2 regions of the Colwellia asteriadis genome follow, and region 1 is predicted to be linked to the other one. Evidence: predicted binding sites of a transcription regulator. Region 1 holds the regulator's gene; the other holds the start of a gene.

The links. The regulator sigma-54, encoded in region 1, starts transcription at its own class of promoters, with help from an activator protein. The targets are predictions, from matches to a motif close to GTTGGCACGNNNNTNGNNT.
Region 2: ABD005_RS08805 (FimV/HubP family polar landmark protein) is a predicted target of sigma-54. The motif match lies at 11,911-11,929, and genes of this name have one in related genera.

What each region holds. Positions count from the first base shown of each region.
Region 1 is NZ_BAAAFA010000001.1:558,117-573,696, reverse strand. Features, by position in the region: gene mgtE (magnesium transporter) at 1-1,039, opposite strand, end outside; gene ABD005_RS02405 (HPr family phosphocarrier protein) at 1,214-1,489, opposite strand; gene rapZ (RNase adapter RapZ) at 1,557-2,411, opposite strand; gene ptsN (PTS IIA-like nitrogen regulatory protein PtsN) at 2,441-2,893, opposite strand; gene hpf (ribosome hibernation promoting factor) at 2,982-3,269, opposite strand; gene ABD005_RS02385 (RNA polymerase factor sigma-54) at 3,295-4,809, opposite strand; gene lptB (LPS export ABC transporter ATP-binding protein) at 4,906-5,640, opposite strand; gene lptA (lipopolysaccharide transport periplasmic protein LptA) at 5,627-6,277, opposite strand; gene lptC (LPS export ABC transporter periplasmic protein LptC) at 6,270-6,836, opposite strand; gene kdsC (3-deoxy-manno-octulosonate-8-phosphatase KdsC) at 6,833-7,378, opposite strand; gene ABD005_RS02360 (KpsF/GutQ family sugar-phosphate isomerase) at 7,379-8,344, opposite strand; gene ABD005_RS02355 (calcium/sodium antiporter) at 8,419-9,390, opposite strand; gene mlaF (phospholipid ABC transporter ATP-binding protein MlaF) at 9,725-10,558, shown strand; gene mlaE (lipid asymmetry maintenance ABC transporter permease subunit MlaE) at 10,555-11,334, shown strand; gene mlaD (outer membrane lipid asymmetry maintenance protein MlaD) at 11,476-11,949, shown strand; gene ABD005_RS02335 (MlaC/ttg2D family ABC transporter substrate-binding protein) at 11,942-12,709, shown strand; gene ABD005_RS02330 (STAS domain-containing protein) at 12,713-13,018, shown strand; gene ABD005_RS02325 (BolA family protein) at 13,044-13,310, shown strand; gene murA (UDP-N-acetylglucosamine 1-carboxyvinyltransferase) at 13,369-14,634, shown strand; gene ABD005_RS02315 (FAD-binding protein) at 14,959-15,580, opposite strand, start outside.
Region 2 is NZ_BAAAFA010000005.1:177,614-193,193, forward strand. Features, by position in the region: gene ABD005_RS08765 (hypothetical protein) at 1-180, shown strand, start outside; gene ABD005_RS08770 (Yip1 family protein) at 363-962, shown strand; gene purF (amidophosphoribosyltransferase) at 1,090-2,607, opposite strand; gene ABD005_RS08780 (CvpA family protein) at 2,666-3,148, opposite strand; gene ABD005_RS08785 (SPOR domain-containing protein) at 3,240-3,896, opposite strand; gene folC (bifunctional tetrahydrofolate synthase/dihydrofolate synthase) at 3,924-5,252, opposite strand; gene accD (acetyl-CoA carboxylase, carboxyltransferase subunit beta) at 5,494-6,354, opposite strand; gene truA (tRNA pseudouridine(38-40) synthase TruA) at 6,606-7,385, opposite strand; gene ABD005_RS08805 (FimV/HubP family polar landmark protein) at 7,507-11,784, opposite strand; gene ABD005_RS08810 (aspartate-semialdehyde dehydrogenase) at 12,237-13,256, opposite strand; gene ABD005_RS08815 (4-phosphoerythronate dehydrogenase) at 13,270-14,397, opposite strand; gene fabB (beta-ketoacyl-ACP synthase I) at 14,573-15,580, opposite strand, start outside.

The DNA of each region.
Region 1 (15,580 bases):
GTGCCATACCGCGTATAACAAGTGTTAGGGTTTGGTTACCAGCAACACCACCCATGCTTGGCACCAAAGAATTCAGTACCGCTAAAATGGCGAGTTGTTGAAAAACCCCTTCAAACATGCTGGTAACTGCAACCGCAAGTAGTGCAGTAATCAGGTTAACGCCAAGCCATAATGAGCGTTGTTTAGTACTTTTAATAACGGGCGCAAAGGTGTCGGCCTCATCATCTAAACCTGCCATACTCATCATTGAGTGCTCGGCATTTTCACGAATAATATCAACCACATCATCAATGGTGATACGACCTAATAGATGCCCTTCTTCATCAATGACCGGCGCTGAAAACCAATCGTGTCGCTCAAATAATTGGGCAACATCTTGCTCGTGCATATCGGCTTGTACCGCTTCAATTTCGGCATTAATTAAGGTTTTTATAATTACATTAGCCTTAGCGGTAACAAGAGCCGCTAAAGACACTGCGCCAATAAAGCGATTATCTCGATTAACAACATAGAAGGAGTCGGTAGACTCAGGTAGCTCGCCTTTAAGGCGTAAATAACGTAATACTACATCAACGCTTACATCAGGACGTAAGGTGATTGTATCGGTATTCATAATACCGCCAGCGGTATCTTCTTCGTATGAGAGTGCTGCTTCAACTCGACTCCGATCTTGGGAGTCCATCGAATTTAAAACTTGCTTAAATACAGCATCAGGTAGTGTACGTAGTACTTCAGCAAGATCATCTACGTCCATGCCTTCGGCAACAGCAGCAAGCTTTTCGGGCTGCATGCTTTTAAGAATACCTTTTCGTACTTCTTCGTTAAGTTCTTCGAGTACCTCGCCGTGAAAGTCTGGGTCGATAAGTTGCCATAATACAGGGCGGCTCTTAGTGGTTGAAGATTCTAATATCAGAGCGAGGTCATAAGCGGGCATATGTTGCAAAAGTTTGCGAACATAAACAAACATGCCGCTACCTAATGCTTCATTAACTTGCTGTAATTTTTTTTGACTGTAATCTTGCTCTGATATCTCTGGCATAGCGGCCCTGCTCGTTAGTTCTAGCGGTCTTAAGGTATCGCTTTAACTAAAGCGAATATTTAGTTGTGGGAAGGTCTCCTTGGAAGTTGTACTAAGTTTATCGTAACGTAGTGTTTTTATCAGCTATTCTGTGATTATTTATTATAAATTATGCAATAAAATTTGTGGCTTAGCTTATTCATCTTCGTCAAATTTATCAGATATTAGCTGGCATATTTCTGCTAAAGCAAGCTCTGCATCATCACCTGTTGCGGTTATATTAACCGACTTACCTTTTCCGCCAGCGAGTAACATCAACGCCATAATACTGTTTGCATTCGCTTCTTTCTGATTTAATTCTAAGGTGATATCAGCACTAAATTTTTGACTTAATTGGGCGAGTTTGGTTGCGGCTCTTGCATGTAAACCTAGTTTATTACAAATAGTGACGGTTTGTTGGTGAGTGGTCATAAATCTTCCTTATTACTCAATGATTAATGTCGCTATTTCTTGCTAACCATAGCTAAAGCTGGCCTATTTAGGTTGATTTTACGTCGATATCTCGGTGATGAGTTTGTACATCATCACGCTCTTTGCGGAAGTTTTTTGCTAATAATTCTGCAATATACACTGAACGATGTTTACCACCGGTACAACCTATTGCTATGGTGACATAGCTACGATTATTGCGCTCTAAGTGTGGTAACCAGGTCATCATAAAGCTATTTATTTGCCAAACAAACTTAGTGACTATGGGCTGACTTGCTAGAAAGTCTTTCACCTCTTGGTTTTGACCTGTGTGCTCTTTTAAATTTTTTTCCCAAAAAGGGTTCGGCAAAAATCGTGCATCAAATACATAATCAGCATCAACGGGGATGCCATGTTTAAAGCCAAAGGATTGAAAAACAAGTACCATAGTACCGGTTTTCTTACCTAAAATGCGCTCCCTTACTAAGTCAGCTAGTTGGTGTGGAGATAATTGACTGGTATTAATGTATAAATCAGCACTCACTGAAATTGGTTCGAGTAATTTTTTCTCTAAGGTAATTGCTTGATCTAGTGCTAAGTTTTCTTTAATCAGTGGGTGAAGACGACGGGTTTCACTGAAGCGGCGAATTAAATCGTTATCATCAGCATCAAGAAATAAAGTGGTTACGTCAACCGCTTTGGGTAAGTACGCGATTATTTCTGGAATATCTTGTGGATCTTTCGGTAAATTACGTACATCTAAACTAACCGCAACAGTTTCATAATCGTTAATTACGGTATGAGTTAAGGCCGGTAATAAGTTTACCGGTATGTTATCAACGCAATAATAACCTAAATCTTCAAGCACTCTTAGCGCAACCGATTTACCTGATCCTGAGCGGCCACTGACGATAATTAATTTCATTTTACGCTTTCCCCACAACTCATTAGCGTTTAACTTGCTTGTTGAATAACATCGAACAGTTCTTGGTTGCTAGTGCACTTACGGACATTCTTTATGACCTTTTTATCACTAAATAATTTAGCAATACTTTGTAGCGTATTAAGGTGCTCTTGGCAGCTATCTTCAGGAACAAATAGACTGATAAAAACATCGACACTGCGGTTGTCAATAGCATCAAAGTCAATGGCGTTTTCGGTTGTAACTAGTACCGCCACCGCTTTACTGCTATTTGGCAAACGACCATGAGGTATCGCTATGCCATTTCCGATACCTGTGCTACCCATTTTTTCTCTATCAAGCAAACTATCGAGTAGTTCGTCTTGATCGAGCTCGGTAACCTTATTAGCGGCTAATTGGCAAATCTCTTCTAAAATTCGCTTTTTACTGGTGGTTTTTATTGCACATAAGGTACAGTCGAGGGTTAAAATCTCTGATAATTTCATAAATTGCTAAAAGTAAGTGGAAGAGCCCATAGATTGGGCTCTTATATTAAGGTGATTTAAGGCTTTATGCTACGCGACTTTTGTCGAATTAATGTTGCGCTGCTTTACCTTTGTGTTTAAGAATTTGCCTATCTAGCTTATCAACTAAAGTATCAATCGCGGCATACATGTCAGTATTAATAGCCGAAGCGAATACTTCACCGCCTTTTATATGAAGGTTTGCCTCTGCTTTTTGTTCAAGCTTTTCAACGGTTAAGATAACATGAGAGTTATTTATTTGATCAAAATGTCGCTCTAGCTTAGTAAACTTAGTATTTACATACTCACGAAGCGCATCAGTAATGTCGACATGGTGACCGGTAAGATTGATTTGCATAAGCGTTATCCTTTTGATGAGTTACTTAAAGTAAGCTTTTTCGTTGATTTGAAGGAGGAATAGATAATGACTCTCTATATTTAGCTATTGTGCGTCTTGCAACGTTAATACCTTGTTCGGCTAATAAGTCAGCCATTTTACTATCACTCAACGGTTTAGCAGGTGTTTCTGCCAAAATAAGTTTCTTGATTAGCGATCTTATTGCTGTAGAAGAACACTCTCCACCATTCTCAGTACTGACATGGCTTGAAAAGAAGTATTTAAGCTCAAAAATACCACGAGGGGTGTGCATGTATTTTTGCGTGGTAACACGTGAAATGGTTGACTCATGCATTTCAACGGCTTCGGCAATATCGTTCAGAACCATTGGACGCATAGCTTCTGGACCATGCTCTAAAAAGCCTTGCTGGCGTTGTACAATACAGTTCGAAACTTTTAATAAAGTATCATTGCGCGATTCTAAACTTTTTATAAACCATTTTGCATCTTGTAAATTGGCACGAATGAATTGCCCATCAGTAGAGGACTTCATACTCTTGCTCATTGCAGCATATTGCTGATTTATGCTGAGCTTAGGTGCGGTATCTGAATTTAGTTCAACCACCCAACGACCATTTTTTTTCTCAACGGAAACATCAGGAATAACATACTGATCATCGCCAGTAATAACCGCATCACCTGGTCGAGGGTTTAAGCTCTGAATTAAGCGCATTACTTCACGTAATTGATCTTCTTTTAATTTCGTTTTGCGCATTAATTGGCGGTAATCTCTATTGCCAAGTAAATCAATATGCTCGCTAATAATTTTCTTACTTTCAGCTAAATAAGGAGTGTTTTTATCAAACTGGTTTAATTGAATGAGTAAACACTCAGGTATTGAGCGTGCTGCTACGCCGACAGGATCAAACATATTGATGCGTTTTAATACTGCTTCAACTTCATCTAATTCGACGTCTTCAATACCAACACTTTCTAGAATATCTTCTGAGGAAACCGTTAAGTAGCCAGCGTCATCTACCGCTTCAATAATGGCGGTTGCAATAGTGCGGTCGGTATCTGAAAAAGGGGTTAATTCCATTTGCCATAACAAATGACCTTGAATTGAGTCGGTCGTTTCTCCTTGGTAAGTGTAATCTTCACTTGCGCTGCTCACAGCTCCTGTATTAGAAACGCCTGCGCTGTAACTTTCTTCCCAAGTAGTATCAATATTCAATTCTTCAGGAATATCACTTTTCTCTAGCGCTTCACTAGTACTTATTTCGTCAATATTAGCCTGTTGGTCTTCACTACCATCACTGCTGTTATTATCACTTTGTGCATCATTAGAGTTTGCAGAGAATGCATCTTCTAAACTATTTTTTTCGTCGTTGCTATCGCTTTGGCTGCTTTCGTCAATTTCTAATAATGGGTTGCTCTCTAGCACTTCTTGAATTTCTTGTTGTAACTCTAACGTTGATAATTGCAGGAGCTTGATAGCTTGCTGCAATTGTGGCGTCATGGTTAACTGTTGTCCAATACGGAGCTGTAATGTAGGGCGCATCGATGTTATGTGGTTTCCTGTTATTATTTTTAATGGTTATGATGTGACCAATAACCCATTGAACACGTTTTTCTACGATTCGGATTGATGCTATAACTATAGCGTGAATTGTTCGCCAAGGTATACATCTCTTACTTTTTGATTGGCAAGAATTTGATCCGCATCACCTTGAGCGATAATTTCACCATGACTAACAATATAAGCATGTTCACACACATCTAACGTTTCACGTACGTTATGATCAGTTATTAATACACCAATTCCTCGTTGCTTTAAGTGTATGATGATTTTTTTAATGTCGCCAACTGAAATCGGATCTACACCGGCAAAAGGCTCATCAAGTAAAATAAATTGTGGATCGGCGGCTAATGCTCGTGCTATTTCTACGCGTCGACGCTCACCACCAGATAAACTCATGCCCAAGTTATCGCGAATATGACAAATATTGAACTCTTCTAATAAGTGCTCTAGTTTTTCTAGGCGCTGTTGTTCGTTTAACTCTTTGCGTATTTGTAAAATAGCCATGATGTTATCAGTTACTGAAAGCTTGCGAAAAATTGATGCCTCTTGTGGTAAGTAACCGATACCTTGTCTTGCTCTTTCATGCATAGGCGATAATGTAACGTCTTGGTCGTTAAGTATTATTTGCCCATCATCGTTAGGTACAAGCCCTACTATCATGTAAAAAGAAGTGGTTTTTCCTGCTCCGTTAGGTCCAAGTAAGCCAACAATTTGCCCTGTACTGACGGCTAAGCTAACATCTTTAACAACTTGTCGGTCTTTGTATGACTTAGCAAGTCCACTAGCAACTAATGTATTAACCTTCGACACTTGAGTCACCTTCTTCTTTAGTCGCTTCTTCAGGTGCTTGCTCAGTAGTCTCACTGACTGTCTTTGGCTCTTTATCAAGGTCGCTTTTAGCTTTATCTTTTAGTGCTTTTTGTTTTTTCAGTAAGGTTGGCTGTAATATGGTGGTGACTGTTTCGTTATTATTACTTTCGGCTTCAAGTTTCTCACTTAATGTATTATAAATAATTTTGCTGCCGCTAACTTCGCTACCTGCTTGTTTTACTACGGCATTTCCTGCCACAGTAATTATATTTAAGCTTGGTTGATATTTTATTTCATCGGCTTGTAAGCTAATTAAGCTGCCATCTTCAAGCTCTTGCTGAAATAAAGCGGGAGAGCCTTTAGCTAAATAGACATCAGACTTTTCATCGCTGTTTTCATCTTTGTTACTAAAAACTTGTACTAAGTCTGCAGAAATCAAAATAGAGCCTTGTCTGATACTTACACTACCTAAGTAACTCGCTATTTTATTTTTTAAATCGGCAGCTGTTTTTTTAGAGTCAACGGTGATCTCTTGATTTAAGTCTTTTTTGGCAGCATAAACTACGTTAAGTGACGCTGTGAAAAACAAAGCGCTACCAAGTAATAAGCTAAGTGGCGTATTAAATTTTTTATTCATGATTTTTCTTATAAAGGGTACGTACATGTTCAGTTAGCGTCATCTGTTTAGTGTTTAAATCGATAATCAGTCCAGAACCATACATGGTAAAATCTTTACCGATTATTACAACGGTTTGATCTGAACTAATAATATTTGTATTTAAGTCTAGCTCTAAATACTTACAATGAACTTCTTCTATTAAACTATCTTGTTCGGTTGATTTTAAGCGAACACGGTGGTTCAACACGACTCGGTTATTTTTATATAATATTGCTTCTTTTGCACTCGCTTTCCAAGGTGCCTTACTACTTTTAGGGTATAACGTATAATTGGGTAACTCAAAGCGTGTTAATTCTTGCTTTGAATAATGCTCCATACGATCTGCCTCAATGGTATGAGATAATTTCCCTAAGTCAGTGTAGATATTACTTTTTAAAGCCTCGGCAATAAAGTCAGGTGTTTCTTCACTATCAATAATATCGTCTGGTTGAACAAGTTCTCCTTTCCAAACGATAATGCCATATATAGTGGCACTTAATACTAAAATAAAAAAGGCTAGGCTGTTTAACCTATTCATACACTAGCGCCCGTAACACATGTTAAGGTGTTTTGACTTTGCATGATTAAATCACATACTTCTCTTACTGCGCCAAAGCCACCGCGTGTAAATGTTATGTAATTTGCAGCTTGTAGTGTTAAAGGGTGAGCGTCTTGTACAGCTATGCCTAATCCTACCGCGTTAATACAGGCAATATCAGGTACATCGTCACCAATGTAAGCTATTTGCGTTAACGGTAAATTAAGTTCAGTTGCAAGAGCGGTTAACGCGGGTAATTTATCTTCTTGCCCTTGAATAATATGTTTAACATTTAAAGCCGTCATACGGTTTTTTACGATAGCTGAATTGCGGCCGGTAATTATTGCTACGGCTACACCAGAACTACCAAGTGACTTTATGCCTAAGCCGTCTTTGGTGTGAAAAGCTTTTAGTTCTTCACCATCATTACCTAAGTAAATACGGCCATCAGAAAAAACTCCATCGACATCGCACACTAATAGTTTTATGTTTTTAGCTTGTGCTAGAGTGTGACTGTTAACTTCGCCATATAGAGTATTCAATTACAGCACTCCTGATTTTAATAAGTCATGCATGTTCATTGCACCAATTGGTTGATTTAATTCATTGACGACAATTAAACCATTAATTTTATTATCTTCCATTACCTTTAACGCTTGCGCAGCTAACATATCAGCATGAGCTGTACGAGGTTTTTGGGTCATAACGCTAGCAATAGTATCGTGATGGATATTCACTTCTTCATCAAGAATACGGCGTAAGTCACCGTCGGTAAACAATCCTGTTAGGACATTATTTTTATTAACAACGGCGGTCATACCAAGACCTTTGAGCGACATTTCTACCAGTGCATCTTTAATAAAGGCAGTATCGGCAACCACAGGAATACGTTCTTCTTGATGCATAATATCTTCAAGGCGGAGTAATAAACGCTTACCTAAACTGCCACCAGGGTGTGATAAAGCAAAATCATCAGCGGTAAATCCTCGGGCATTGAGTAAAGCGACGGCAAGTGCGTCGCCCATTACTAAGGTTGCTGTGGTACTTGATGTTGGCGCTAAGCCAAGTGGGCATGCTTCGGTACTTACTTTAATACAAATATGAGTGTCGGCTAATTTAGCGAGAGTTGAATCTGCATTACCCGTCATAGAAATAAGCTTGGCACCAATACGTTTAATTACGGGAATAATTGCGAGTACTTCAACGGTTTCACCCGAATTTGAAATAGTTAACACTACGTCGTCGCTAGTAATCATACCTAAATCACCATGGCTGGCTTCACCTGGGTGAACAAAAAAAGCGGGAGTGCCCGTGCTGGCTAATGTTGCTGCTATTTTCCCGCCAATATGCCCAGACTTACCCATACCAATAACAATAACACGACCTTTACAGTGATACATTAGTTGGCAGGCAAGTTCAAAATCATCATTAATGTATTGTAATAATTCAGTAATCGCTTGCTGTTCTATATTGATCACATTTTTTGCTAATTGTTTAAAATTTTGCATGTTAGCTCGATTAATACCTGCTGATCCGTTAATAGTGATTCTGTTAAGGTGGCTTGTACAGTTAGCGATACTTTTTAATTAAATAGTAGCACTTGATAAGCCGCGAAACTGATTAATAATAAAGCCCCTTTACCACGGGTTATTCTAAAGTAACCTAACTTACGGCTAAAACATAAAATAAAGAGTAACAAAGTTACACCAAGCATGTAAGGCGCGTCACGTGTTGTTGCTAACGGGTCGATGTCTCCTGGTGCAATGAGTGCTGCAATTGGTAATACGGCTAAAATATTAAAAATATTGGAGCCAATAATATTTCCTAGTGCTAAGTCGTCTTCTTTTTTAATGATACTGGCAATGCAGGCAGCAAGTTCAGGCAAGCTAGTACCAATAGCAATAATAGTAAGTCCGATAACTAAATCGCTAATGCCAAACTCTTTGGCAATAAATACCGAGGATTCAACTAAATAACCTGCACTTAATGGCAATACTACCATACCGATAACTAGCCAAAATATTGATGATTTTAGCGGTGCAGCAGGTGGTACATCTTTTTCTGCTTCTAAAATTAAAGGATCATCACTGGGCTTATCTTTGGTTTTTTGTAGGGTAATAAACAGTAGCGCAAGAATGTAAATGGCAAAGCCAATAACTAAAATGACCCCTTCAATAAAACTAAAGTGTTGATCATAAAGCACATAATAAGCGAGCGCGGTAACGCCTAATATGAGTGGAATTTCTCGTTTAACGGTTTGAGATGAAACCGTTAATGGTTTTAATAACGCGGTAACCCCTAATACTAATGCAATATTGGTAATGTTTGAGCCAATAGCGTTACCAATAGCGGTATCAACATTACCTTGCAAAGAAGCTGTTGCCGCTACCATCATTTCAGGTGCTGATGATCCCATAGCTACAATGGTTAAACCGATAATCATAGGCGAAACGCCCAAGTTTCTCGCTAATGAAGAAGCGCCAAATACAAATTTGTCTGCACTCCAAACAAGTGCAACAAGGGCAAGTAATAAAATAATAATTTGTTCTAACATGATAACTCCACTTTCGTAAGGTTAAATTGTCGCTGGTTGTGAACTAAAACAAAAGCAAATAATGCCCGATGAAGAAAAAAAAAAGCAGATTGCTGCTGTTTTACGCAATTAACTCGCTAGCTAATGTAAAATAAAAGTAATAAATGATCATTTTCTTACAATTTAGGCCGCTAATCTTACATTAAATTGTCCTTTAGCTTACTTTTTCTAATGAACAATTGCCGCCGCTCAGGTAAAATCAATGGATATTCTGAAGAATTTTTATTGCTGTTCCCGTGTCTTTAACAAAACACAGCTTATAGCGAATAAATTAAACAACATTGATGTTAATTAAATGCCCAATTCTGAACAGCCTGAAAAATTAGTACAAATCGAAAACCTTACCTTTAAACGAGGTGAACGTGTTATTTACGATAATATTAGTTTGTCTATCCCTACTGGAAAAGTTACTGCCATTATGGGGCCTAGTGGTATCGGAAAAACGACACTGCTACGTTTGATTGGCGGGCAAATAAAACCTGACTCAGGCAATATTTATTTTGCTGAACATAATATTCCCAAATTATCACGTAATGATCTCTACGAAGTACGTAAACGTATGAGTATGTTATTTCAAAGTGGTGCGCTATTCACCGACATGAGTGTTTACGATAATATTGCTTTCCCTATTCGCGAACATTGTAATTTACCAGAATACTTAATTGAAAAAATTGTTTTAATGAAGCTAGAGGCCGTAGGGTTGCGTGGTGCCAAACACTTGCAGCCAAGTGAACTTTCAGGTGGCATGGCTCGAAGGGTTGCCTTAGCGCGCGCCATTGCTTTAGATCCTGAATTAATTTTATATGATGAACCTTTTGCTGGCCAAGACCCGATTTCAATGGGGGTAATTGTACGTTTAATTCGCTCTCTTAATGATGCGCTTGGTCTAACGTCGGTTGTTGTCTCGCACGACGTACCCGAAGTGATGAGTATCGCTGATTATATTTATATTATTGCGGATAAAAAAATTATTGGTCATGGAACGCCAGAGCAAATTCGCCAAGCAACTTCTCCTTTAGTGCAGCAATTTGTTCGTGGTGAAGCTGACGGAGCTGTGCCGTTTCATTACGACGCGCCAAATTATAAAGATGAACTCATTAAACCAAGTAGTGCTGGAGGTGCTAAATGATAACGCAAATACAGCAACTTGGTCGAAATACGCTGGGCGTTATCAGTGGTTTAGGGCGAGCAGTAATGCTATTGGTTTCTGCGTTAATGCATGTGCCAAACTTTAAGAAAGGAACCCCCTTATTAATTCAGCAATTACACAGTGTTGGTGTAATGTCACTATTGATCATCATCGTGTCAGGGGCATTCATTGGCATGGTCTTAGCGTTACAAGGTTATACCATTTTAGTGGGCTATGGTGCTGAAGCAAGTTTGGGACCTATGGTCGCGCTTTCTTTATTACGTGAATTAGGTCCTGTGGTTGCGGCGCTTTTATTTGCGGGTAGAGCAGGCTCCGCACTTACGGCTGAAATTGGCCTAATGAAAGCTACTGAGCAATTATCAAGTTTAGAAATGATGGCGGTTGACCCGCTAAGACGTGTTATAGCGCCACGTTTTTGGGCTGGCTTTATTGCACTACCTTTACTTGCTGCCATTTTTTCTATGGTTGGTATTTTAGGGGCGCATTTAGTTGGTGTTGACTGGTTAGGTGTTGACGGCGGTACCTTTTGGTCGGTAATGCAAGGGCAGGTCGATTTCCAAAAAGATATTCTTAATGGTGTGATTAAGAGTGTGGTTTTTGCTTTCGTGGTTACTTGGATAGCGGTATATAAAGGCTACGATTGTGAACCAACATCAGAAGGTATTAGCAGAGCAACGACCTCAACGGTTGTGCAGTCATCTTTATTAGTTTTATGTTTAGACTTTATTTTAACGGCGTTAATGTTTGCAAGGTAAGCCCTTTTAAAAATAAAGAGGTTAAATAGGTTAGTTTAAGTTCAATAGTATAGCTACAGTAATGTAACCCCCGTTACCTTATATCAGTTGGCTACTATTATTAATTTGTCATTTATAGGTAATTAAGGCGTTGGTGAAGACATGGTGTCGAAAAAAACAGAGTTATTAGTTGGAATATTTGTAGCGTTAGGGATTCTTGCCTTATTAATGTTATCACTGAAAGTGGCTAACACGGGTATTTCAGGAGGAGGGGAAACTTACCAACTTCAAGCAAAGTTTGATAATATTGGTGGTCTGAAAGTACGCTCACCAATTAAGGTTGGTGGCGTTGTAGTAGGGCGAGTGAGCAAAATATCATTAGCGAATGATGATTATACTCCCGTCGTTACATTAGATATTTATACGCAATATAATAACTTTTCTGAAGCAACTTCAGTGGCTATTTTAACTTCAGGGTTATTAGGTGAACAATATTTAGGGATTCAGCCAGGCTTTGTTGATGAGTCTTTAGATACATTAAAACCAGGTGACTTTATTGAAGACACTAAACCTGCATTAGTTTTAGAAGAGTTAATAGGTCAATTTTTATTTAGCCAAGGAAGTGGTGATGAATAACATGGTAAGCAATACAGTGAGTAAAGCAATGACATTAAAGAGCATTCTTTGTGCAATAGCACTAACATCAGTAAGTTATAGTAGCCAAGTGTTTGCAATAGGTGGGCAAGCAGAAGAAGCAACAAGCCAAAGCGCTAGTGCAAATCTTGTTGATCAAAAAAATCCTTACAAAATGATTGAAGAAGTAGCAAGCCTTACCTTTAAACGCTTTGCTGATGAACAAGAAAATATTAGAAAAAATCCTAATATTCTTAAAGATATTGTTCGTGAAGAGTTGATGCCTTATGTGAATTATCAATATTCAGCGTTTAAAGTAGTAGGACAGCACTTAAGAAATACCACTAAAGAAGAGCGCAGTGAATTTGTCCCTGTTTTTAAGGAGTACCTAATTACTTCTTACGCGCAAGTTTTTACACTCTATGATAATCAGCAAGTTATTTTTGAACGTGAGAGAGACTTTAAAGATAATAAAATTATTGCTGTTAATACGCGTGTCATTATGCCCGGGCGTGATGATATTGATGTTTCTTTTAAAGTGCGAAGAAACACTAAAGACGATACATGGCAAGCATTTGATATGATTGCAGAAGGTGTAAGCTTACTCGACTCTAAACAAGCAGAGCTTGGCAGTATTATTAGGCAAAAAGGGTTAGCCTACGTTACTGAGCTATTAAAAAAGAAAAGTGAACGTAACATTGTCTTCAAAGACGGCGCAGATAAAGACGCTGTGGTTGATAGCTTTAATGATGAAAAAGGTTAGCATGTGAGTAGTGTTAATTTAACAATTGCAGATAAAGTATTATCGATTAATGGTGAATTAAGTCGCCATAGCCTTGCTCTTATTAACAAGAACAATTATTCTAACTGCTTTTCGTTTGATCATGTTACGGTAGACTTAAGCGCCGTCACTAAAGTTGATACTGCAGGTCTTGCTTGGTTATTTTATTTGCTTGAACAAAGCATCGCACACTCGTGTGAAATAACCTTTATGCATTTCCCCGAAAAATTATACAAACTAATAGCGTTAAGCGGCGTTAACGGTCTATTGCCGGTAACCGTAAGCGAATAACACAGAATAATGTAGGAGAATTCGCTTGGAAATAAGTGAAGTAGAAGTACTAATTAAGCAACGTGTAACTGAAGCACTCGAACTTGATGAAATACAAGTAAAATTTGATGGTTCGCAATGTCGTATTATCGCTGTAAGTGATATGTTTGATGACTTAAGTCGAGTTAAGCGCCAACAAGCGGTATTAAAGCCTTTAGCTGAGTTAATTAAAGACGGTAGCGTGCATGCTGTTTCAGTGAAAACATACAACAAAGCGCAGTGGCAACGAGATAAAATGTTTAATAGCTTATAAGCTGTTGAGTTTACTTCGTTGATTTAATTTTAGTTTTAAAAGAAAGTAGTGATTTATTTTGGAAGCATTTAAAGTTATTGGTGGTACGCCTCTTCAAGGTGAAGTGGTTATTTCGGGAGCAAAAAACGCAGCTCTTCCTATTTTAATGTCGGCATTATTGTCAAAAACACCAATAGTTTTTAGTAATGTTCCGCAGTTAAATGACATTTTAACCACGGTTAAACTGCTTACGCAGTTAGGCGCTAAAACACAGTGGTTAGCTGACGATGAACTTTCGATTGACGCCAGTACTATTGATTTATGTCGTGCACCTTACGATTTAGTTAAAACGATGCGTGCTTCAATTCTTGTGCTTGGTCCATTACTCGCTCGTATGGGACATGCTGAAGTTTCGTTACCGGGTGGTTGTGCCATTGGCGCTAGACCAGTTGATTTGCACATTCAAGGTCTTAAAGCCATGGGTGCCGATATTGATGTTGAAAATGGCTATATTGTCGCTAAAAAAGATGGGCGCTTAAATGGTGCTAATATCTTTATGGACACGGTTAGTGTTACCGGTACTGAAAACTTAATGATGGCTGCAGCGTTAGCTGAAGGCACTACTATTATTGAAAATGCAGCACGTGAGCCTGAAATTGTTGATTTAGCTAACTGTCTTATTAGTATGGGCGCTAAAATTACCGGTGCAGGTACCGATACCTTAACAATTGAAGGTGTTAGTGAGCTAAATGGCAGTGCTTATCGTGTTATGCCTGATCGTATTGAAACAGGAACTTTTTTAGTTGCTGCGGCAGTAACGCAAGGTCATATCAAATGTTTAAATACTGACCCTAGTGCATTAGAAGCGGTATTAAGTAAGTTACAAGAAGCTGGCGCTACAATTAATACGGGCGATGACTGGATTGAACTAATCATGTCAGGACCTGCTAAAGCTGTGAATATTAGAACAGCACCGCACCCAGCGTTTCCTACTGATATGCAAGCACAGTTTATGACGATGAACGTTTTAGCTCAAGGTACGGCGACAGTTATAGAAACCATTTTTGAAAATCGCTTTATGCATGCCCCTGAATTACAGCGTATGGGAGCCAATATTTCATTAGAAGGTAATACAGCGATTGTTAAAGGCGTTGAAAGCCTAAATGGCGCACAAGTTATGGCCACTGATTTACGCGCTTCTGCAAGTTTAGTTATTGCCGGCTTAGTTGCTAAAACGCCAACACAAGTTGATAGAATTTATCATATCGATCGTGGCTATTTACGAATTGAAGATAAATTACAAGCATTAGGTGCAAACATTACCCGTATTCAAGTTGAAAGTTAGCTTTAAATAATACTTAACGTTTATTAGCTAAATTTAGGTTAAAAAATAATATTTATCGCCCGATTAACTCTCGTTAATCGGGCTTTTTTATACTTTTTAAAACAAAAAAGTTGAGTTTAGGTTAACTAACCTGAACTCGGTTTAAGAGATATTTAACAAATTGAAATATAAGAAAAAACTACTTTTATGAGTCTCTAGCTTGATAGTTTTTCTTAATTCAAGGCAAATTTCGCGTCAATAGCTAGCCTATTGCAAGTAAATTTAACGAAGAAGTTAGGAAAAGTAGTTGCTAGAGAAACATTTGTTAAGCCGAGCTCAGGTTAACTAGCGAGGGTTGTAGCGCCCTTTACTTAATATGTGGTTGGGATCAAGAGCTTCTTTGATAGCATTAACGGTTTGCCAAAAAGGTGTCTCTTTATTTAGCAACCATTGCTGTTGATCTATATTTAAACGATAAGGCACAAAGCCTTTTTTTAAGCCGTTTTCTACTAAGTCTTTTAAGCAGTTATGTGCATCGCTAACCGCTTGAGGGTTGCTTAAGTCAAAGACTATTGGAATGGTACTATCAACACAATCATGTCGTAAATTAGTAAATGTTATAAAAGGCTCGATATTATACTTAGGGCAAGTATCACGAATAAAATCAACAAATTCACGCATTTTTCCTGCTTTCATTGTAATTAAAGGAGCGTACCAAAGCAGTCCGCAACCATCTTTGCTAGGCGATAATGCCGCTTTATCAAATGATGATGCCTGTGGGTGTCGCCAATAAGCAAGTTTTAAGGCGACTTTATTTGGCTTACCCAGCATGATCTCTTTCCCCTTGTTGAAGGAGTTTAGTTGCTCACTAATAACCTTTAAAGGGGCGACTTTTTCAATTAACCACTGAGGTAATGCCGATATTACTTTATTGGCACAGGTAATCAGCAAACTATTTGAATAAACA
Region 2 (15,580 bases), on a different contig from region 1:
GACTGGATCATTAATACATTAATGCTAGACAATATTGATGTACCTTTTAAATATAAACGTAAAAAAAACTATCAAAGTTTAAAAGGTCAACGCGTTAATATTACTTATTACCCTGACAACGAAGTAGTTGCTGGTTTTAATATTGAAATAATGAGTATTGTTCGTATTAAAGTAAGTTGATCTCACCTCTCACAACATAGTTAAGTCCATTCTTTATCGCATAAAAGTATTAAAACAATTATCAATAGAGCTTTATCGTTCAAAAAACAAGCAAAGCTTGACGGATAGCCGTAAATCCCTCATACCTAAGATGTAGGAATAATAAAAATACTTCCCTAACTTAACGTGCGAGAGGAATTATAATGATACTAAATCATATTTGGGGGCTTTACGCCCACCCTAAAGAAGAATGGCAAACCATTGAAAAACGTCATGAGAGTTTAAGCTATAGCCTAATACATATTTTAACTGTGGCGCTTATCCCCACCATTTGTAGTTATTATGCAACCGCCCATATAGGTTGGACTATAGGTGCAGGTGATCCCATAAAAATAAGTACCGAAAGTGCTCAGTTAATGGCAATAAGTATGTATATTGCTTTGATTGTTGGCGTTTTTGCTCTTGCTTATTTGATTCAATGGATGGCAAAAACCTTTGATGCTAAACCTGACTTTGTACAAGCACTTGAGTTAGCAGCCTATACAGCAACGCCATTATTAATGGTTGGTGTTACCGCGTTGTTTCCTGTGCTATGGTTTGTGGCCTTAGCAGGAATGATTGCTGTCGCTTATTCTGTATATTTACTGTATTCAGGCGTTCCTATAATGATGAATATACCAGAAGATAAAGGGTTTATTTATTCAAGCTCGGTGGTTACCTGCGGCTTAGTATTATTAGTTACCCTTATGGCGGCAACCGCTATGATGTGGACTATGGGATTTGGACCAGAATTTATTGCGTAACTAATGTTGACACCCAACAACTAAAAAAGCTCAACGATGCACATCGTTGAGCTTTTTATTATGCGTTCAATAATAACTTTATTACTGCTATTTGAACCGCTATTTGAAAGTAATGATTACTTGGTACTTATTCAGCGCCTTCGTTATGCATATCAAGTATTGAGTCTGCATTTTTGTCCGAGCTTTCTTTGGTCGTATTATTACGTAAAGCATCAAGCCTTTCTAAATAAGCTTGGTTGATATCATTAGTCACATAATTACCATCAAATACTGAGGTATCAAAGGTCTTAATATCAGGGTTACCTAAGCGGACCGCACTAATTAAGTCATCAATAGATTGGTAAATTAATTTGTCAGCACCAATTAAGCTACAAATATCATCTAACTCGCGACCATGGGCAATTAACTCATTGGCACTTGGCATATCAATGCCGTAAACGTTAGGGAAACGTACTTCAGGTGCCGCAGAAGCAAAATAAACTTTCTTAGCGCCCGCTGCACGAGCCATGTCTATAATTTGCTCTGATGTAGTACCGCGAACAATAGAGTCATCAACGAGTAGTACATTTTTACCTTTAAATTCAGCACCAATAGCATTGAGTTTTTGGCGAACAGATTTTTTCCGCTGCTCTTGGCCTGGCATAATAAAAGTTCGACCAATATATCTATTTTTAACAAAGCCTTGACGGTATGGTAACTCAAGCTTATGAGCAATTTGCAAAGCAATATCACACGATGTTTCTGGGATTGGGATAACAACATCAATATCAATGTCTTCCCATTCTTTTGCAATTTTTTCGCCTAGTTTAGTCCCCATTTCAACACGAGAAGCATAAACAGACATTTTATCCATCGTTGAATCTGGGCGAGCAAAATAAACAAACTCAAAAATACATGGCGTATAGACAGGGTTTTCAGCACATTGCTGGCTATGGATTTTACCATCTTCAGTGAAGAAAATTGTTTCGCCCGGTGCAACATCACGGACAAATTCAAAATCACAGGCATCAAGTGCTACTGACTCTGAAGCGACCATATATTCAACACCGTGCTCATTCTCACGTTTACCAAACACAAGTGGGCGGATGCCGTTAGGGTCACGGAATGCGATCATACCGTGGCCAACAATTAACGCAACGCTTGCATAAGCACCTCTAACACGCTTATGAACATTAGCAACCGCAGAGAAGATATCTTCTGGCGTTAAATCTAAATTTTCACTTTGTTGAAGCTCGTGAGCTAAAATATTTAATAATACTTCAGAGTCTGATGTGGTATTAACATGTCTGCGAGCCGTAGTGAATAACCACTTTCTCAACTCTTCAGCATTAGTTAAGTTACCATTGTGTGCCAAAGATAGGCCAAACGGCGCATTCGCATAAAAAGGTTGTGCCTCAGATGAGCTAGATGTTCCTGCAGTTGGGTATCTAATATGACCAATACCTATATTACCTTGAAGTCGTAACATATGGCGTGTATGAAAAACATCTTTCACTAAGCCGTTTGCTTTACGAAGTCTAAACGTATTATTGTGAATAGTCACAATACCTGCCGCATCTTGCCCACGATGTTGGAGCACTGTTAATCCATCGTATAAATACTGACTAACAGGGGTTTTACCAACAATACCAACGATACCACACATGAAATTTTCTCCGCTTAATGCTTAGCTATAATCAAACTCTAGTTACCGTAATGTATAACTAAGTTAAAAGACTTGATGATTGTTTTAGATACTCAAAGAACCATTCAATAACCAATTTAAATTCTTGAATTAATTCTGACGCTTTCCACCAATCTGTTGTTTCGGCGCTTGTAAAAGCATCCATAAAAAACAGCACGGCACTAACAATTAACACACCACGTAAAGCACCAAAGACCAAACCTAACATACGGTCTGTGCCTGACAACCCTGTTTTACTGACCAGCTGACCAATTATATAATTAACCAGTGCGCCAAGCACTAAAGTAGTAATAAACAGAATAGCAGCCGCAGCTGCATTGCGTAGGAATTCGTCGGTGATATTGGTAAATAAGTTTGCTAGATTAGCATAGAAGTTACTGGCGATAAAAAAGGCACCAATCCAAACAACTAAAGAAAGAGCTTCTTTTACAAAGCCGCGTACCAAACTAATTAATGTTGATGCGCCTATAATTGCCAAAATGGCGTAATCTATCCAAACCATAACTTGAGTGTCTCATTGAGTTCTCTAAATTAGAGGCGCGCATTCTACCAGAATAACGGTAAAAAAAACTAGCTTTTTTCTAATTTTGATTTTATTTATTAGGGATGAAACGAGCAACTTTGCCTTGTGCGCCTGTTAATTCTTTTAAGCTTATTAACTTTTTGTCTAAAGAGGATTTTATCAGTTCAGGACCAATAAATACTTTAGTTAATGTTCCCTGCTTGGTTTGTATCGGTTGTGTAAATACCGTATAACCATTTGCTTTTAATTTATTTAATAGCTGTTCAACATTTTTCTTATGCTTGAAGCTACCTAAATGAATAACCCACGCTTCTTTGGCTATCACTTTTTCAGGTAAGCGTTTCGGCTCTTCAGACCCATTAGTATTTTCATTAGGCGGAACGGTAGTAATTGGCTGTTCAATTTTTGCAGGAGTCACTTGCAGCTTGTTACCTGCTTGTGATTGTTCAAGAACAACCACATCCTCATCTGTCGCATGTACTTGTTGGTTATCAATATCATCAAGTGCGACTTCATCAGTTTCTTGAATATCTGGTTTATAAGTTATCTTTTCATTTGGAAAGCTTTTACTTGTTTTCTCACCTGAAAAAGCGGGCGCTTGCGGGATCGCTTCAAAGTCATCTTGATAAGATTTTTTTTTGCCATCTAATATGTCGGGTAAAAAAATAACAAGTACTGCCGCAACAATAACAGTACCAACAAGGCGATTTTTAAAAGGTGTAGACAAGATATACTCCAACAATGATGCCGTAAACTAATTGATAAGCAATTGTTGCCTAATAGCAGCAACCGTATAAAATGAGCCAAATACTAAAATCAAATCATCAGTATTAGCTTGCTCATTAGCTATTCTAAATGCCTCACCAATATTGTCAAAGCAATTGATGTTATTAGTAAAAGCGTTTAGTTTTTCTGTCATTAAACTTATCGGTGCTGCACGAGGCACATTAAGCTCGCTAGTGTACCAATAATCAATTTCATCTTTAAGCCCTAAAAGGCTATTACTAATATCTTTATCGCCCAACATAGCGACTACAGCATAAACCTTACGATTAGAGTTAGGCTTGGTTAGCTTCATTTTTTGAAGATAGCCAGCTAAATACCGTGTTGCTTGTGGGTTGTGACCCACATCTAAAACAATATCACAGCCATTACTTTGTTTAAAAACTTCTGTTCTACCAGCTACTTTTGTTTTTTCTATTATTTGATTAATAAATGCCGTACTTAGCTTAATACCTAAACTCAATAAAACCATTAAAGCGGTGGCAACATTATCACGCGGTATAAAAGGTGAGTTAAGCTTGGTAAATGATGTGCTTTGATACTGCCAAGTCCAAGAGGAAGTCGCTTCTGTTGAAGTTTCTTCATAAATACAAAAATTATCATTACGCAGATAAACTCTACCGTTGTCACCCAACGAGTTAGCATGTGCAATAACCGACTTAGGTGCATTCGTGTCACCAATAACGATGTTTTGATTAGCTCGCATAATACCTGCTTTCTCAAAACCAATGGTTTCTCGGTCGTTACCTAAAAAGCTTTGATGATCTAAATCAATGGTGGTTATAACAGCAACATTGGCATCAATAATATTAGTTGCATCTAAACGCCCCCCTAACCCCACTTCTAAAATAATATAGTTTGGTTTTTCAACCATTAATACCAGCAACGCAGCTAAGGTTGTATATTCATAATAACTTAACGATATAGTACCGCGAGCTTGCTCAATTTGTATAAATGCTTTAATTAACGCAGCATCGTTAACGTCGCGTTTATTAATACGTAAACGCTCATTAAAGTGCTCAATATGAGGCGATGAATAAACTGCTACACTATTTGCTTTACCATGAGTTGTATCACCTAAGAGTGCATTTTCCATAAAAGCACAGGTTGTGCCTTTACCATTGGTTCCCGCAACAGTTATCACCGTAGCAAAACTCAAGTCGATAGCAAGAATGTCAGCAACTTGTTTAATACGAGTTAAACCTAAGTCTATTTCTTTGGTATGCAAGTTCTCTAAATAAGAAAGCCATTCATCTAAACGCGTAAATTGTAGATAGGGGGTAAGGTGACATGATGACATGAGTATTTTCTCAACTTAATAAAACAACCTATAATTAGCTTGAACTCGGAATAATATATTTATATCAAGCTGTTATTTTTTAACTATAATGGCCTTGCATTACTTACAATAAACTAGTTATTGACGCACAAAACAAGTTTAAGTGAGTTAGGCATATAAAAAAGGCGGAGCCAATATAATGATATATTGTTACTCCACCTTATAAATACAAGACATGCCTATGAGTTTATTTAGTGCAATTTTAGTGAGGGAATGGACTAGTTTGCCCCATAAACTTAGCTAATAAACGCGCTAGTTTTTCACGCATTTCACGGCGGTCGATAATCATATCAATAGCGCCTTTTTGCAATAAAAATTCACTACGTTGGAAGCCTTCTGGTAATTTTTCACGCACTGTTTGTTCAATTACGCGCGGACCAGCAAAACCAATAAGTGCTTTAGGCTCAGCTACATTGATATCACCTAACATAGCTAAACTTGCAGAAACGCCGCCCATTGTAGGATCCGTTAAGACTGAAACGTAGGGTAAGCCTTTCTCACTCATTTTAGCTAAAGCGGCACTGGTTTTAGCCATTTGCATTAGTGAAAATAACGCTTCTTGCATACGCGCTCCACCACTTGCTGAAAAACAAATAAATGGAATGTTATGCTCTAAGCAGTACTCAACACCTTTAACAAAGCGAGCTCCAACAACTGATGCCATTGAACCGCCTAAAAAAGCAAACTCAAACGCGGCAACAACAACTGGCGTACCGTGTAACTCACCCTTCATAACGACTAAGGCGTCTTTTTCACCCGTTGATTTTCTCGCTGCGCTTAAACGATCTTTGTAGCGCTTCGAATCTTTGAACTTTAAAATATCTTGCGCTTCAAATTCTTCACCAAGCTCTAAACGATTATCTCTATCTAAAAAGCTATCAATACGTTTACGTGCACTAATACGCATATGGTGATCACATTTAGGACACACCGATATTTGTCGTTCAAGTTCAACTTTATAAAGCACCGCATTACAAGATGAACACTTACTCCATACCCCTTCAGGAATATTTCGTTTTTGTGTTGAGTTTGCTTTTGGGAGAATTTTTTCTATCCAGCTCATAATATTATTTTTGCCTATTGCAACGAATGATGTTTAGTGACACTAGTATCAAAAACAGCATTGAAAAAAAATCTTAATTACTACTTATTTACCACTAAAATTAACATAAATTGTTAGGTAAAATATAGCACAGTGGTTACGGAGATCTTAAACCGCATATTAGACCATAGATTTAGGTATATATTATATAAAAAACTGGTCTGCTGTGTTGTTTAAATGAAAATATTATAAAAACACAAGCATTAAAGCACCTATAAAAATAATGGCCCTAGTGGTTGTTTAGGTATTTTAAATTGTGAAGGGTAATCCACATCGACAAAATATAACCCTTCTGGTGGTGCTGTAACACCAGCCAAACAACGGTTTTTAGCTAAAAGCACCTCTTGTATCCAAGCAATGCTTTCTTGCTTTTGCCCTACTCGAAATAAACTTCCAACCACATTTCTGACCATATGATGTAAAAAAGCATTCGCTTTGATATCAACAATAATATATTTACCCTGCCTAAAGACCCGACAATGTTCAATTGTACGAACAGGTGAATGTGACTGACAATGTACGGTACGAAATGAAGTAAAATCATGTCGCCCAATTAAATATTGAGCGGCATCATGCATTAGTTCGGCATCTAACTCATGATGCCAATGACTAATACCGTGGCTTAAAATAGCAGAACGTAATGGGTGATTATAGATAATATAACGGTATCGCCTTGCTGTAGCGCTAAACCTAGCGTGAAACTCATCATCAACCTCACGCGCCCAGCTGATTGCAATATCAGGCGGTAAATGAGTATTAGCCCCTAAAGTCCATGCAACATCTTTACGTGTGGCATTAGTATCAAAGTGAACAACTTGATTAGTCGCATTAACACCGGTATCAGTACGTCCAGCACAAACAACTTCAATTTTTTCATTAGCTATTTTAGATAGTGCTTTTTCAAGCTTCTCTTGCACTGTTATGACATTATTTTGTCGTTGCCAACCACAATAATGCTTACCGTCATATTGAACACCAAGCGCATAACGCATCAAACTTTCCACCTAAACTCTACAGGACCTTAATTTTGATGCGCATTATCTATTATTTTAAGGCGTTAAGCTATGACTGATAGTAAAAGTCGTAATCGCTAGCGCCGTTTCATGGTTAATATTATAAGCCTTCAAGTAATGTTTTAGCCGTAAGCTGTTCTTCGTTATTACCTTTACTTATTACTTCTTCTAAAATAACTTGCGCGCTATCAGCATCATCCATTTCCAAATAGACTTTAGCTAATTCAAGCTTGGCTGACATACTATTATCACTGTCAACATCAACGCCTTTATTATCTTCATCGTAAAGTGAATACTCACCTAAACCGACATCAATATTAGTTTTTTCATAAGGCTCATTATTCTCTTCTGCCGTCATGCTTTGAGACAATAAAGTGTCAACTGAAACATATTCAGCTGACTCTTTTGTTAAAGAGTCACTTTCTGAAGGCACATTACCAGAAACGATTGCATTTTGATTCTCGTTTGATGTACTACTTTCATTGCTAATAATACCATCAAGTAAACTATCACCAATGTCTTCGTCTTCGGTATTAACCTCTACTTGACTATGGTTTTCTTCTTCAATATTGGCAAGCAACTCATCAAAATCAACGTTATCCAGTTCTTTTATATCTTCGATTTCTGTTGTTGAAGAGTCACTCGTTGATTTGCTTTCGTTATCTTCCGTCAGTAAACTGGCTAATACGTCTTTATCGGTAAAATCAGAGCCTGATTCATTTTCAACGTTGTCATCCGCAGGTGAGCCTTGCTCATCAATATTTTCAGATAAAAGATTATTAAGCATTTCCTCATCAAAGTCATGATTAACTGCTGAGTCGATTTCATTATCTGTAATACCCGTTAAAGAGTCACCAATATCTGCCAATACATCTTCTTGCTCTACGCTGTTTTCATCGAGCAACGCATCAATATCCAAATCATCATCTTCAATGGTTTCAGCTTTATTTTCAATGGTTTCAGCTTTATTTTCACTGCTACGTTCAGGTACTACTTCTGTTGATTTTTCATCAGTATGATCGCTAAAATCAGCATTCAAAAATGGCGTTACGTACTCTTCAGTAAACTGGGCTATTTGCTGCTCATTATTATCTGACTCTGCTTCTTCGCTTGATAAGTCATTAATATCACTTAATGGTTTACCAGGATCTTCGTTCGTTTTTTCTGTTGATAAATCCCCAAAGTCTGCATTTAAAAATGGGGCTACATATTCTTCTGTAAACTGCTCTATTTTAGCAGCACTAATAGACTCATCAGATTCACTGTTATCACTCTCTAAATCTACAGATTTATCAGTCTCAGAAGCCTGTTCATTATTACTTACATCTGCTTCTGGAGCTGGTTCTATATCGATATCCATAGAATCAAGCAATGCGTCAATATCACCAGGGTCAGTGACATCCGCTGCTGGCGCTGGTTCTTCTGCCACTGAATCAAGTAATGCGTCAATATCATCTGGGTCGGTTACATCTGCTGCTGGTGCTGGCTCTTCTGCCACTGAATCTAATAATGCGTCAATATCATCAGGGTCGGTTACATCTGCTGCTGGCGCTGGCTCTTCTGCCACTGAATCAAGTAATGCGTCAATATCATCTGGATCAGTGACATCCGCTGCTGGCGCAGCTTCTTCTGGGGCAAGCTCTTCTGGCTCGGTTGCTGCCGCTTCTGCTTTGTCATTTACTGAGTCTAACAGCGCATCAATATCATCAGGGTCAGTGACATCCGCTGCTGGCGCTGGTTCTTCTGCCACTGAATCAAGTAATGCGTCAATATCATCTGGGTCGGTTACATCTGCTGCTGGTGCTGGCTCTTCTGCCACTGAATCTAATAATGCGTCAATATCATCAGGGTCGGTTACATCTGCTGCTGGCGCTGGCTCTTCTGCCACTGAATCAAGTAATGCGTCAATATCATCTGGATCAGTGACATCCGCTGCTGGCGCAGCTTCTTCTGGGGCAAGCTCTTCTGGCTCGGTTGCTGCCGCTTCTGCTTTGTCATTTACTGAGTCTAACAGCGCATCAATATCATCTGGGTCTGTGACATCCGCTGCTGGCGCAGCTTCTTCTGGAGCAGTTTTTTCTGGGGCAACCTCTTCTGGCTCTGTTGCTGCCGCTTCTGCTTTGTCATTTACTGAGTCTAACAGCGCATCAATATCATCTGGGTCTGTGACATCCGCTGCTGGCGCAGCTTCTTCTGGAGCAGTTTTTTCTGGGGCAACCTCTTCTGGCTCTGTTGCTGCCGCTTCTGCTTTGTCATTTACTGAGTCTAACAGTGCATAAATATCATCTGGGTCTGTGACATCCGCTGCTGGCGCAGCTTCTTCTGGAGCAGTTTTTTCTGGGGCAACCTCTTCTGGCTCTGTTGCTGCCGCTTCTGCTTTGTCATTTACTGAGTCTAACAGTGCATCAATATCATCTGGATCGGTTACATCTGCTGCTGGCGCTGGCTCTTCAGCAACCGAATCAAGTAATGCGTCAATATCATCTGGGTCAGTGACATCTGCTGCTGGCGCTGGCTCTTCTGCCACTGAATCAAGTAATGCGTCAATATCATCTGGGTCGGTTACATCTGCTGCTGGCGCTGGCTCTTCTGCCACCGAATCAAGTAATGCGTCAATATCATCAGGGTCAGTGACATCCGCTGCTGGCGCTGGCTCTTCTGCCACTGAATCAAGTAATGCGTCAATATCATCAGGGTCAGTGACATCCGCTGCTGGCGCTGGCTCTTCTGCCACCGAATCGAGTAATGCGTCAATATCATCTGGGTCGGTTACATCTGCTGCTGGCGCTGGCTCTTCTGCCACTGAATCAAGTAATGCGTCAATATCATCAGGGTCAGTGACATCTGCTGCAGGCGCTGGCTCTTCATCAACAGACTCAAGTAATGTGTCAATATCATCAGGCTCTGTGACATCCGCTGACGCTTGTGCAAGCTCTTCATCAATATTAATTTCTTCGGTGTTAGTTTCCGTATCGTCGTCATCACCTAAACCATTAAGCAAGTCATCTAAATCATTTTGATTTAACTCACCGTCAGGCAAGTCTTCAGCTTCGGTTGATTCGTCATCACTCCCTAAGCCTGAAAGTAAATCATCTAAATCACCTTGACCTAACTCTCCGCCTTCTAAAGCTTCACCATCACTATCACTATCATCATCGAGTAAAATATCTTCAAGATCATCTAAGGCATCATCATCGTCGTCATCTAAATGAATTACATCATCGTCAAGCAACTTTTCCCCATCGTCTTCTAATAAGTCAACCGATAAGTCATCATCCAGTAATTGATCATCAAGCGATAAACTATCATCTAAATCTAAGCCTAAATCATCATCGAGTGATAATTCATCTTCAATATCAAGCTCATCATCAAGGGATAATTCATCGTCTAGATCTAAATCGCCAACAAGTGACAGTTCATCGTCAGTCGTTTCTTTTTTATTTTCAGGTGCTTCTTTCGGTGCTTTTTCTTTATCTAACTCATTAAAAAAAACTTCATCGGATGCTTTTTGACGACGCTTAAAAAGAAAAGCCAATAAACCCAGCAATAACATCGCCGGCACTGTGCCCATTAATAATAGGAACCAGATACTTGAAGTAAAATCTTCTTCGGCGAGCTCAGCTTGCTGCTTTTCAAGTAGTAGTTGCTGCTCTCTAGCCTCAGCTTTAGCAAGTAATGCTTGTTGCAATTGGATCATATCGTCCATTTGCAACTTAATTTCTTTACTTTTGGCAACCTCGTTTTGCATGACAACAAGTTTGTCGTTGAAAGTAGTTAAACGCTGACGTAACGCTTCATTTTCTTTGAGAATAGCTTGTAAACCATCTATAGAATCTAAGACATCATTTTGAATGGTGGCTAAGCGCTTTTGTTGTTCACTATCAATTTGTTGTAGCTGATCATTAATCTCAACTTTAACAGTATCTAGATCTTCTTTTTTAACACTCGGGGCCACAACAACTGGCTCTTTAGCTACTTTAGGCTGTTTTTTAGCCCATGATTTTTCATCTGACTCAACTTTTGCGCGTGCTTGTTCTGTATTTACGGCCATCATGCGATCGAATGATGGTATTTTTAAATATTGTCCTTCAACTAAATGGTTAATATTGCTGTCGACAAAAGCTTTCGGGTTAGCTTGATGGAGTGCTTCCATCACTTGATAAACACTTAAACGATTATCAGGTCTAATCGTTAAAGCGATGTTCCATAAGGTATCTCGTGAGTTAATTGGTCCGTAACGATCATAAGGAAAAACATCACTGCTTTTAGGTCCACGCATACGAATGCCACGATCGTCTTCGGCATTAACAGGAAAGTGCATTGAAAGTATGCCAAAAATGACTACCTGCCATAGGCACAGGCGCAATAATTTTTGCATTAAGATATCCTAATTTTTATTATAATTACGTTACATTCCACTGCATTTGTCAAAAAAATGCCGTTTTGAATAACCCTTTACGTAAATAATCGCTGAATTAGCTTGGTTAATTTGCTTATGCTAAATAAGCAAAAATTGTTCCAACAGGCATTATAGGCAGCTAACTCGCAAAATGTTCATAAATAATACCAAATTCAATGAAGATGTCTCGTGTTATTCGCCTCTGAATGATTTTTAACTGAATAAAATCAGTATGATTTATCTCAACACTCTTTCATCACTACTTTACATTAAGTGAACTGATGATACCAAGTTAGGTTATTTAGCATTAAACTCTACGGGTATAAACCATTACACCAGAATAACAGGCATAAAAAAACTCGTTGTTAGCCATATTATCTATAGTTAACGACGAGTTTTAGCTTTTCTTTAATCGGCTAATATAAAATAAATTAACTTAAATGATCTTTTACTAATAGCTCTGCGATTTGCACACTGTTAGTTGCTGCGCCTTTACGTACGTTATCAGCAACAATCCACATATTAATGCCACAGTTATGGCTAATATCTTCACGAATACGACCAACAAAAGTTTCATCTTTGCCGCTTGCATTACCAATTTGTGTTGGGAAGTCTTCATCGTTACGACAAACAACAATACCAGGTGCTTGCGCTAGTAAATCTTTAACTTCTTCAGCTGAAATTGGTGAGTTAGTTTCAATGTGTAACGCTTCACCGTGACCAAAGAATACAGGTACTCTTACTGCAGTAGGATTTACCAGTACGTTTTCGTCATTCAAAATTTTCTTCGTTTCCCACACCATTTTCATTTCTTCTTTGGTGTAGCCATTTTCTAAAAACACATCAATTTGTGGAATAACATTAAATGCGATTTGACGAGAAAAGTTTTTACTTTCAACTGGCTTACCACAAAGTAAGTCAGATGTTTGCTTAGCTAATTCGTCGATACACTCTTTACCGCCACCAGATACTGACTGGTATGTGCTTACATTAACGCGGCTAATACCTACGGCATCATAAATTGGCTTTAATGCAACCATCATTTGAATAGTTGAACAATTAGGGTTAGCAATAATGTTGCGATTACGGTATTCAGCAAGTGCTTCTGGGTTAACTTCTGGCACAACTAATGGAATATCAGCTTCGTAGCGAAATTCAGAGGTATTATCAATAACAATACAACCCGCTTCGCCAGCAATAGGTGCAAACTTAGCAGACGTTGAGCCGCCAGCAGAGAAAAAGCCAATTTGCGCTAAACTAAAATCAAAATGATCTGCATCTAGCACTTCAATACTTTCACCATTAAATTCAATAAATTCACCGGCTGAGCGAGCGCTTGCTAATGGGTACAGTTTATTAATAGGAAAGTCGCGTTGCTCTAAAATTTCCATAATAGTTTTGCCAACTAGCCCTGTTGCGCCAAGTATGCATACATCAAATTTTTGTGCCATGATCCTCTCTCTTTTAGTTGGACATTTTATTAAAGCCTAAATGATGTGGCACATCACTATAAGCATTAGGTGATGAAGATACCGTTACTGCGGAAAATTCTCGACGAACGGGGTAGCTCTTTCTGATACTATCAAAACCTTCAACGGATAATTGTTGACGAAATATTGCATCGTCTCGCCTTACATCGTAAACCATTTTTACCAGCTGGTTTAGTAATATTTGACTAAAATCTTGCTTTAATTCAACAAAAGTAATACTTGCGCTCGGTAAAAAGTCCGTTAGCTTATGTGTCACTTTTAAATTAAGGTGCTGACATAATGCCTGATAGAGCATTTCACTGCCACGAGCTTTTCCTTCTAAGCTATAACCAGCAATGTGTGCCGTTGCTAATTCGGTATAAGGAATTAAAGGCTCAAGCACCTTTGGCTCCCCCTCCCAAACATCAAGCACCAGTTTTAACCCATGCCCTAATTGCTTTAAAGCCAGTAACGCTTGATTATCAATAACATCACCACGACATGCACTAATTAATATTTGCTCATCACGTAAATTAGCTAAGTTTTCACTATTGAGTAAATGATACGTTGGGTGATCACCCGTAGTAACTTTCGGCACGTGCAGTGAAATAACATCGCAGTCTAATACTTCTGTTAACGAAGAGAATTCACGTAAGTCTTGAGGTTTTTGCTCAAGTAACGGATCGCAAATTTTATAACGAATACCTAAAGCCGCTAACTTTTCACTTAAACGTGTTCCAGTATTGCCGCCACCAACAATCCCAACCGTTAATGAGCTTAAATCCAGTAAATAACGCTCACTAAGTACAACCAAGCTACTTAATACATACTCAGCTACTGAAACCGCATTACAACCAGGCGCTGAATGAAAGTTAATATCACGACCTGCTAAATAGGGTAAATCAATGTGGTCGGTACCAATAGTAGCACTACCAACAAACGATAACTTGTTGTTGTTCGCTAGTAATTGCGCATTAACTTGAGTGATAGAGCGTACTAATAATACATCAGCATCTGCCACCTGCTCTGCTGTAATTTCTCTGCCAGAAAAAGGGACTAACTCACCAAAACCAGAAAAAAACTCGTGAGCAAAAGGCATATTTTCATCAAAATAGATTTTCATTATAAATAACGCTTACCAAGGAAATCAGGAAATGTATTTCTATTATACGGTGATAGCTTTATAACAACTAGTAGGCTAGCTTTATCTTTAACAAAACAAGTCGTAATTTTTTGCACAAAAAAGCCCGATAGAAAGTGTTTCTATCGGGCTTTTAACTGCGGCTTAATTATAATAATTAACCGTTAAATTTTTTCATTACTAAAGTAGCGTTAGTGCCACCAAAGCCAAAGCTATTTGACATGATCAAGTTAAGCTCTGCGTCACGTTTTTCAGTAACAATATCTAAGCCTTGCGCTTGTTCATCTAAGTTATCAACATTAATTGATGGCGCAACAAAGTTGTTTTCCATCATTAATAAAGAGTAAATTGCTTCATGAACACCCGCAGCACCTAATGCATGACCTGTCATGGCTTTAGTTGCACTAATGGCTGGAGAGTCGGCACCAAATAACTCTTGAATAGCACCAAGCTCTTTCACATCACCTACTGGTGTCGAGGTACCATGGGTATTTAAGTAGTCTACTTTACCTTCAACGCCTTGCATTGCTTGTTGCATACAACGTACTGCACCTTCACCACTTGGAGCAACCATATCATAGCCGTCAGACGTAGCACCGTAACCTACTAATTCAGCATAAATATGTGCGCCACGAGCTAATGCATGCTCTAGCTCTTCAACCACAACCATACCGCCACCGCCAGAAATAACAAAACCGTCACGGTCTGCATCATAAGTACGTGAAGCTAACTCTGGTGTATCATTACGACCCGCTGATAGTGCGCCCATACCGTCAAACATCATCGCTAATGACCAATGAACTTCTTCACCACCGCCAGCAAAAACAACATCTTGCTTACCTAGTTGAATAAGCTCCATTGCATTACCAATACAGTGAGCACTGGTTGCACAAGCTGAGCTAATAGAATAGTTAACACCTTTAATTTTAAACGGGGTCGCTAAACAAGCTGATACGGTACTACCCATCGTTTTAGGTACAGCATAAGGGCCAACACGGCGAATACCACGATTACGTAAAGTATCGGTAGACTCAACAATATTTGCAGATGAAGCACCGCCACTACCAGCAACAATACCGGTGCGAACATTAGATACTTGCTCTTCAGTTAATTTAGCGTCTTTGATTGCCTGGTCCATCGCGATATACGCATAACCTGCAGCATC